DNA from 3 places in the Raoultibacter phocaeensis genome. Region 3 is predicted to be linked to each of the others. Evidence: predicted binding sites of a transcription regulator. Region 3 holds the regulator's gene; each other region holds the start of a gene.
The links. The regulator HrcA, encoded in region 3, represses chaperone genes, less so after heat shock. The targets are predictions, from matches to a motif close to TNTTAGCANNCNNNNNNNNNGNNTGCTAANA.
Positions count from the first base shown of each region.

Region 1: the regulator HrcA is predicted to act here: its motif matches at 1,097-1,127, upstream of htpG (molecular chaperone HtpG).
Region 2: the regulator HrcA is predicted to act here: its motif matches at 1,957-1,987, upstream of FJE54_RS15705 (ATP-dependent Clp protease ATP-binding subunit).

Region 1 covers NZ_CABDUX010000002.1:656,085-659,364, forward strand. Annotated here, with positions in the region: gene FJE54_RS10610 (YaiI/YqxD family protein) at 309-839, opposite strand; gene htpG (molecular chaperone HtpG) at 1,174-3,111, shown strand.
Region 2 covers NZ_CABDUX010000002.1:1,835,524-1,838,803, forward strand. Annotated here, with positions in the region: gene FJE54_RS15705 (ATP-dependent Clp protease ATP-binding subunit) at 1-1,919, opposite strand, end outside; gene lysS (lysine--tRNA ligase) at 2,110-3,280, opposite strand, start outside.
Region 3 covers NZ_CABDUX010000002.1:950,902-954,181, forward strand. Annotated here, with positions in the region: gene hemW (radical SAM family heme chaperone HemW) at 1-539, shown strand, start outside; gene hrcA (heat-inducible transcriptional repressor HrcA) at 765-1,778, shown strand; gene dnaJ (molecular chaperone DnaJ) at 1,800-2,930, shown strand; gene FJE54_RS11850 (RsmE family RNA methyltransferase) at 2,943-3,280, shown strand, end outside.

The DNA.
Region 1 (3,280 bases), 290 kb from region 3:
GCGATAAGGCTTGACAAAACGCTTGGTCGTGGTTCCCCGCATCTAACAATATGCCGCCGACAGGGCTTCCAGCGGCGTTTTCGTAGCGCAAAGCGGCGGTTCGCAACCATTTTGAGGCTTGGTTTCGACAAAACTTTGGTACGTTAGTCGGGCGGTGGGGTTCGGGCTTGCCAAACGACGCACGCATGTCTGTAGGTTGGGCTTTGCTGCGGGGCTTGTTGGTGCACTTTCGCGGGGTTGCAGGTTACCCGGGCGCCTCTGTTTTCGGCGCCCGGTTTCGGATAGACGGCGCGTACGCATAGGGGGGATTACCCGCGCGGACCCCGGCATCTCACCGATTCTTCCACCAGACGATCGAGATTGGCGGCAAACCGTTCGCGGTCTTCGTCGGTGAACGCGGCGGGTCCTTTCGTGCGTCCGCCTTGTCGGCGGATCTTCTTTTCCTGGTGGCGAATTTCCATATCCATATCGATGGTCGCGCGCGTGTACACGCGTCCGCGCACGCCGATGGCATGTGCGCTGCGTCCCAGCACCATGGCGGCAAGCCCGATGTCCTGCGTGACCACGATGTCTCCCGGTTGCAGCCGTTCCACGATGGCGAAATCGGCCGAATCCGCACCGACGCCGACGGCGAGCGTATCTGCCCAGAAGCCGCCGGTGTCCTTGCGCGGGTCGCCTCGGCGGATGTGGCGGGCGAGATTCTGCGTCGAGTTGCCGGCAATCAGCACAGGCAGGCCCCGCTTGCGGGCGACCGCGAGCGCTTCGGCCGTTACCGGGCATGCGTCGGCATCGATGATGATCGTAGGGCGGATGCCCTGCTTATGTTCGCTGTGCGGCATGGTGATCTTCCTTTTTGCCGTTCGAGCGCTTTTGTCCAAGAGCGCGCTCTCTTTTGGGTCGGGTGCGGTGAAGTTCGTCGGCTCGTATTGTAGCCGACGCGGCGTGTTTGCCGTGCAGCGTGCCGTAAAGCTTCTCGAAGGCCGCACGTGCGAAAGGTTGCTGCGCGGTTCGGAAAGCGTTGGTTCGGCAAGGCCGCCGATTGCGTGGCGAAGCGTTCTGCGCTCTTGACATTCTCTTTTGCGATACTACAATTTCCTATTGGCACTCTAACAGCTAGACTGCTAAAAACGCCGCTCATAGTTGTGAACAGTATCCGTGAGGAAGGTAGTTGGCATGCGCAAGTTCAAAACCGAGAGCAAGAAACTGCTCGACCTGATGATCAATTCGATCTACACGAACAAGGAGATTTTCCTTCGCGAGCTCATCTCCAACGCGTCGGACGCGGTTGACAAACTCTACTTCAGGAGTCTGACCGATTCCGATGTCACGATCTCGAAGGACGATCTTGCTATCCGCGTTTCGTTTGACAAGGCGGCCCGCACGATCACCGTGTCTGACAACGGCATCGGCATGTCGAAAGACGAACTCGACAAGAACCTCGGTACGATCGCGCATTCAGACAGCCTCGAGTTCAAGGCCGAGAACGCCGATACGCAGGGCGAGGACATCGATATCATAGGGCAGTTCGGCGTTGGTTTTTACTCGGGCTTCATGGTGGCATCGAACGTCACGGTCGTTTCGCGAGCATACGGCTCAGACGAAGCGTACTCGTGGGAAAGCGACGGCATCGAGGGCTACACCATCACGCAAGCCGAGCGGGCAAGCCACGGCACCGATGTCATCCTCACGCTCAAAGAGGACACCGACGAAGACGACTACGACACCTTCCTTTCGGAGTACAAGCTCAAAAGCCTCATCAAACGCTACAGCAACTACGTACGCTACCCCGTGCAGATGGAAGTGGAGAAGACCCGCGAGCTTCCCAAGCCCGACGATGCGGATGAGGATTACAAGCCCGAATACGAGCAGTACCGCGAGCTCGACACCATCAATTCGATGATACCCATCTGGAAACGTCCTAAATCCGAAGTAACGCAAGAGGAGTACAACGAGTTCTATAAATCGGATTTCCACGATTTCGCCGATCCTGTGCGTACGATCACGGTGCATGCGGAGGGTTCGTTCTCCTACGATGCGCTCCTGTTCGTTCCCGGGCGCGTACCGTTCGACCTGTACAGCAAAGAGTACAAGAAGGGACTCGCCCTCTACAGCTCCAACGTGCTCATCATGGAAAAGTGCGAGGAGCTCGTACCCGACTACTTCAACTTCGTGCGCGGCGTGGTGGACAGCCAGGACTTGACGCTCAACATCTCGCGCGAGACGCTGCAGCACAACAGCCAGCTCAAAGCCATTGCAAAACGCATCGAGAAGAAGATCAAATCCGATCTGGCTGACATGCGCGACACCGACCGCGAAGGCTACGAGGAGTTCTTCACGAACTTCGGGCGCGGTATCAAGTACGGTATCTATTCGAGCTACGGCATGAAGAAAGACGAGCTTGCCGACCTTCTGCTGTTCTATTCGGCCAAGCAGGAAAAGATGATCACGCTTGCCGAGTACGCCGCCGCTATGCCCGAGGGCCAGGAATCGTTCTTCTACGCGGCGGGCGATTCGATCGAGCGCTTGGCGAAGATGCCCATTGTGTCCACGGTGCTCAAAAAAGGCTACGACGTGCTTCTGTGCACCGAGGACGTCGACGAGTTCTGCATGTCCGCCATGGCCGATTATGCGGTGGCCGATGCCGACGATCCCGATTCGCTTACCGCTCTGCCGCTCAAGAACGTCGCAGGCGGCAACCTCGGGCTTGAGACCGAGGAGGAGAAGGAGGCGGCTGAGGCCGTTGCCAAGGAGAACGAGGGTCTGTTCGAGGCCATGAAGGAATCGCTCGGTGACAAGGTGACGAAGGTGGCGGTATCCACGCGCCTGACCGATTCGCCGGTGGCGCTTACCGCCGAGGGTCCGATTTCGCTTGAGATGGAACGCGTGTTGGCGGGCGCTCCCGGCAACGACGACGTGAGGTCGGAGCGCGTGCTCGAGGTGAACGCCGAGCATCCCATCTTCACCGTGCTCAAACACGCTCAGGAGGCGGGCGACGCGGATAAGGTGAAGCTCTACACCGATATCCTCTACAACCAGGCGCTCCTCGTTGAAGGTATGCCGATCGACGATCCGGTTGCCTACGCGCAGGCGGTCTCCAAGCTCATGGTGTAAGCGTTTGCCTGCGTTTGGGATTTGAGCAACGCGCAGGCAGCCTACCGCTATCGCAAAGCCCGCACGGACCGATCGTCCGTGCGGGCTTTCTGTTGCTTCGCAAGGAACCCGACGGGTTTTCGCCGCTGTCGTATACCGCGAGCTTTCTGTGTCCTCTCGGTTGTTCGCC
Region 2 (3,280 bases), 880 kb from region 3:
TCTTCGAGAATTTGAAGCAGGATGTTGAACACGTCCGGATGCGCCTTCTCGATCTCATCGAACAGCACCACCGAGTACGGACGCTGACGAACCGCTTTGGTGAGCTGGCCGCCCTCGTCGAATCCGACGTAGCCCGGAGGCGAACCCACGAGCCTCGACACCGAGTGCTTCTCCATGTACTCGCTCATGTCGAACGACAGAAGCGCATCTTCGGAATTGAACAAAAACTCGGCAAGCGCCTTGGAAAGCTCGGTCTTGCCCACGCCCGAAGGGCCTAAAAAGATAAACGAGCCGGCGGGACGCTTCGGATCCTTCAGGCCCGAACGGCTGCGGCGGATAGCCTTGGAGAGCGCGGTCACAGCCTCTTCTTGGCCGACCAGACGCTCGTGGAGCACGCTTTCCATGCGCAGGAGCTTCTCGGTCTCGGCCTCGGTGAGGTTGGATACCGGCACGCCCGTGGTCATCGAGATGACGTCGGCGATTTCCTCGACCGTCACCTGGTTGATCGACTTCTGGGCATCCTCTTCCCACTTCTTCTCGGCCTCGACGCGCTTCTCGCGCAGCTGCGATTCCTCGTCGCGCAGACTTGCAGCGCGCTCGAAGTCCTGCGATGCGATGGCCTCGTCTTTCTCGGCGCGCAGCCGGCGAAGCTCGTCATCGAGCTCGCGCAGTTCTTTCGGGAGCGTCATGTTGCGGATGCGCATGCGCGCGCCCGCCTCGTCGAGCACGTCGATCGCCTTGTCGGGAAGGAAGCGGTCCTGAATGTAGCGGTCAGACAGCTGCACGGCGGCCTGCAGCGCATCGTCGGTGAAGTGCACCTGATGGTGCGCCTCGTACCGGTCGCGCAGACCCTCCATGATGCGCAGTGCCTGCTCCTCGTTGGGCTCGCCCACCGTGATGGGCTGGAAGCGGCGTTCAAGGGCCGAATCCTTCTCGAGGTGCTTGCGGTACTCGTCGATCGTGGTTGCGCCGATGACCTGAATTTCACCGCGCGACAGCGGCGGCTTCAGGATTGCAGCGGCATCGATCGAGCCCTCGGCCGAACCTGCGCCGATGAGCGTGTGGATCTCGTCGATGAACAGGATCACGTCGCCTTCGTCCTGTACCTCTTTGATGCACTTCTTCAGACGCTCTTCGAATTCGCCACGGTACTTGCTGCCGGCGACGAGGGCCGAGATGTCGAGCGTAACCAAGCGCTTGTCTCGCAGAATGTCGGGAACCTGGTTCGAAACGATAAGCTGCGCCAAGCCCTCGGCAACGGCGGTCTTGCCTACACCGGGCTCGCCGATGAGGAGCGGATTGTTCTTCTGGCGGCGCGACAGCACCTGCATGACGCGTTCGATCTCGCCCGCACGGCCGATGACCGGGTCGAGCTTGCCTTCGCGCGCCTTCTTGGTGAGATCGGTGCCGAACTCCTTGAGCATACTGTCCGACGACGAGGATTGCGCCTCGAACGCGCCGCGACCTGCGTACACGGGGCTCTGACCCACGAGGTCGTTCAAGGCGGAGCGCACGTTGTCGCCCGTAACGCCCAAGCGGCCGAGCACCTCAAGCGCGGTGCCGTCGCCCTCGCGGACGATGCCAAGCAGTAAATGTTCAGTGGAAATGTAGCTCTGTCCCATCTGCATGGCCTCGCGCAGCGAGTTCTCGAGGACGCGCTTGACGCGGGGCGTAAAGCTCAAGTGCCCCGAAACATCGGTGTCCTCGTCGATTGCGACGACCTGGCGGATGGCCTGGACGACGGCGTTGTACTCGACGCCCAAACGATCGAGCGCCTGAGCGGCAAGGCCGTCCTCTTCCTGTATCAGCCCGAGCAGCAAGTGCTCGGTGCCCACATAGGGCTGGTGCAAGGCACGGGCCTCATCCTGAGCCAGGACGAGGACCTTGCGGGCCTTGTCGGTGAATTTCTCAAAGCTCATACATGCCTCTATTCTCGCAAATTTGCTTTCCGCATAATATTAGCACTCAAGTCAAGTGAGTGCTAAAACGACAACGGGCTGTAACGCTTTATCACACGATCATCAAAAACCCGTCTGCCGTACGCCGATCGGGTGCATCTCAGCACCCGTTGCGCAGGACCTGTCTGCAACGGGCCGAAAAGCCGTGGCCTCAGCGCTCCTTAGCCTCGTCGCGCATGTGGGGGAACAAGAGCACGTCGCGGATCGAGGCGGAATCGGTGAGGAGCATGACCAAGCGGTCGATGCCGATGCCGCAGCCGCCCGCCGGAGGCATGCCGTATTCCAGCGCACGCACGTAGTCGTCATCGTATCCCATAGCCTCGTCGTCGCCGAGGTTTTTCGCCTCCACCTGCGCGCGGAAACGCTCTGCCTGATCGACGGGATCGTTGAGCTCGCTGAACGCGTTGGCGTATTCATGACCGCAGATGAACAGCTCGAAGCGCTCGGTGAGGTTCGGGTCGTCCGCTTTCTTCTTGGCGAGCGGCGACACTTCCAAGGGGTGCTCGGTCACGAACGTCGGTTGGATGAGCTTCTCCTCGGCCACCGCCTCGAATATCTCGGCGATGAGCTTGCCTTTGCCCCACGCTGCTTCCGCATGTCCGCCGTTGCGCTCGAGGATTTCCACGAGCTCCTCGCGCGTGCGCGCAAAGCTGACATCTTCGCCGGCCCCGTCGCTCGCGAGCTCTATCATGGTAGCGCGGCGCCACGTTCCCCCGAGGTCGATGTCCTGCCCCTGGTACGTGATGCGCTGCGTGCCGCACGCGGCAAGCGCTGCCGCCTGGATGACGCCTTGCGTGAGCTCCATCATGCCCCCGAGATCGGAATATGCCTGGTAGAACTCGATGGTAGTGAACTCGGGGTTGTGGTGCAGATCCATGCCCTCGTTGCGAAACAAACGGCCGATCTCGAACACGCGCTCGAAACCGCCCACAAGCAGGCGCTTGAGATGGAGTTCAGTTGCGATGCGCAGGTAGAAATCCTTGTCGAGCGCGTTGTGGTGCGTCACGAACGGGCGCGCGTTGGCACCGCCTAAGATGGGCTGCAAGATAGGCGTTTCCACCTCGTAGTAGCCGTGCTCCTCCATATAGCGGCGGATGGCGGAGACCACTTTGGAACGCTTCACGAACGTGGAGCGTACCTCGGGATTCACCACGAGGTCGACGTAGCGCTGCCGGTAGCGAGTCTCTTTGTCGGCGAGCCCGTGGAACTTCTCCGGCAGCGGGCGCAGCGACTTGGACAACAGCTCGAAAGACGTGACAGCAACCGAAAGCTGGCCGCGCCTCGTGCGGATCATCGTGCCCTGAACGCCGATCCAGTCGCCC
Region 3 (3,280 bases):
GCGTCTATCCGCTCACCGTCGAAGAGAACACGCCGCTTGAACGTTTGGTCGAAGCCGGGATGCTCGAAGAGCCTCTCGAAGATATGCAGGCTGTGATGATGGAGGCGGCGCTGCGCGTCCTCGGGCCTGCGGGATTTACGCGCTACGAAGTGGCGAGCTATGCGAAGCCCGGATACGCGTGCCGCCACAACATCGCCTATTGGACCGGCAAGCCCTACCTCGGCATCGGCACCTCGGCCGTCACCATGACGCAAAACGATGCGCGGCGCATGCGCGTTCAGGACGGTCAGGTGGTCGACGATCTCGATCGGAAACAGATGTGCGCCGAATATCTCATGCTCAAGATGCGCATGGTCGAAGGCGTGCGCGACGAAGAGGTGCGCGAGGCGTCGCTTGTGCTGCCCGAAGCGCTGCTTGCGTTTCGGGGACTTGTGGATGCCGGTCTCGCCGAGCATACGGAAGGGGCGTACCGACCGACCACTGTGGGGTGGCTCTGCGGAAACGAGCTCTACGGCCGCCTGTTCGATCTGGCTCCATAAGACGTATGCGCACAGGTGCCGTAGCGTACCCTGCAGCATCCGCGGATGCTCGCACGTGCGCGCCTGCGGGAGCTGGAATCTGCGGCATCCGCGTTCGAGCGCGCTTCTCTATGGTGCTTCCGTCAAGATCCGCCAAAATTACTAAGATTGATTAGCACTCTTGGTGCGAGGCTGCTAAAATACGTGGTTGGCTTCGTATCGGACACGATGGGGAAGGATTAAGCGGTGCTCTCTGACAGACGGCAACGAGTGCTGAGCGCTCTTATCGAAGAGTACGTCGCCCGTGCTCTCCCGGTCGGGTCGCGTACGCTCGTCGAGCGCTACAAGCTGGGTGTGAGCCCCGCAACGGTGCGCAACGAGCTATCCGTGCTCGAAGATGCCGGCTACATCATCCAGCCGCATACGTCTGCGGGACGCATTCCCACCGACGTCGGCTACCGCGCGTTCGTCGACGATCTGCTCGAAAGCGGACTTGCTACCGGTCAGCTGCCCCACAGCGATACGATCGAGGAGCTCAAGAAGAGCGCAAGCGAGCTCGACGATCTGATCGAGCGCACGTCGGTGGCGCTCACGCGTCTGACCGACTGTTTGTCAATCGTGCTGGCACCTTCGGTGCTTGCGCTGCATATCCGCCAGATATCGCTCGTATCGCTTACGCGCCATCGCGCGCTCATCGTGCTCGTCACCGAAGACGGTCAAGTGCTCAACCGCTCGATCGATTTCGCCGATCCGGTGGAATCCGACGATCTGGCAGCCGTGCAGAACCTTCTGAACGATGTCTTCGCTGGAAAATCGATCACCGAGGTGCGTGACCGCATCGACCTCGAAGCCGCCGAAGCCTTGAACGACCCGCTCGTGCGGATCGTGCTTGACGAGGTGATGTACTGTTTGCAGGAAAGCGATACGGGCCGGGCGCACCGTATCGGCGTGAGTACGCTTCTGAAGCAGCCCGAATTCAGCCATTCGCAGACGCTTTTGCCCATCATGCAGATACTTGAGGATGACGCGGTGCTGCTCCACGTGTTTGACGATGCGGCTGCGGATTCGGGGCCGCTTGTAAGGATCGGGCGCGAGAACAACGACGAAGCGCTTTCGGGGGTTTCGGTGGTTGCGACCCAGTACGGACGCGGCGATGCTGCCGGCGTGGTCGCCGTCATCGGGCCGACCCGCATGGATTATTCGAAAGTCATACAAGCGGTCAGGCTCGCTCAGAGCGTGCTGCAAGACGGCTCACGATAAGGTAGAAAGGTATCCAAGGTAATGGCCAAAGACCTCTACGAGGTGCTCGGCGTCTCGAAAAACGCGAGCGAAGACGAGATCAAAAAAGCATTTCGCAAACAGGCGCGGGAGCTCCATCCCGACGTCAACAAAGCCCCCGATGCGGAGGATAGATTCAAAGAACTCAACGAGGCGTACGATGTGCTGAGCGATCCGAACAAGCGCGCCCAGTACGACCGCTTCGGAACGATCCCCGGCGCTGCGGGGGGAGGCGGCGGCGGATACCAGTACGTCGACTTCGAGGATCTGTTCGGCGGCGGCTTCGGCATGGGGGATCTGTTCAGCTCGTTCTTCGGCGGAGCGGGTGGCCATGCCGTCACGCGCAAGGAAGGGCGCGACATGGGCGTGGGATTGCGCCTGACGCTCGAGGAAGTCGCTGCGGGAGCCAAGAAGGAGATCGTGTACGATCGGCTCGCCCCGTGTCCCGACTGCGAGGGAACGGGCCTCGGCGCAGATGGCAAAGAGGTCACCTGCCCCGATTGCCAGGGTCGCGGCCGTGTCGTTACCGTGCAGCATACGTTTTTGGGCGATATGCAAACGGCGCAGACGTGCAAGACCTGCGGCGGTACGGGTACGACCATCGACAACCCCTGTCCCGAGTGCGAAGGCCAGGGCCGCGTGCCCGACCGCCAGCGCGTCACGGTAGAGGTGCCGGTGGGCATCCGCGATAGCCAGCAGCTGCGCCTCTCCGGTTTCGGCGAGGCAGGCATGCAGGGTGCCCTTGCGGGTGACCTCATCGTCACGTGCCGCATCCAGCCCCACGAGTTCTTCGAGCGCGACGGCGACAACCTCCATGCACGCGCGAACGTTTCGATCGTACAGGCGACGCTCGGTGCCGAAATCGAGATCGACGGCATTTTCGAGGACGAAGTCGTCAAGGTGCGCATTCCCGAAGGATGCCAAAACGAGCAGGTCGTCCGCGTCCGCGGATTCGGCATGCCGCGTTTCAAGAGCGAGAACCGGGGCGATATGTACGTGCACGTGAACGTGGTCATCCCCAAGAAAGTTTCGAAGAAAGAACGCGAACTGCTCGAACAGCTTGCCGAGGAGATGGGCGATTCGGTTGCCGAAGAGCGCACGCCGCTGCAGAAGCTTCGCGACGTGTTCAACTAGACTCGAGCGTCCATGTCGCTTCCGCACTTTTTTCTCGACAACCAGGTGATCGCGCACGAAGCGCTCGGTGCGTTCGCGCTGAGGCTCGCGCCCGACGATGTGAAGCATGCGCGCGCTCTCCGCTTGTCGCCGGGCGAGCATATCGCGGTGGTTGATGCGGCGAAAGACTACTTCGAATGCGAGGTGGTTGCACTCGATCAGGATGCGCTGTCCGTCCGAATCGCGCAGAAGTTCGATGCCGACCGCACGCTGTCTGCGGTGGTGCTCGTGCAGGGCATCGCCAAAGGCGACAAGATGGACGATATCATCCGGCATGCGACCGAAATAGGCGTATCGGGGTTCGTGCCGTT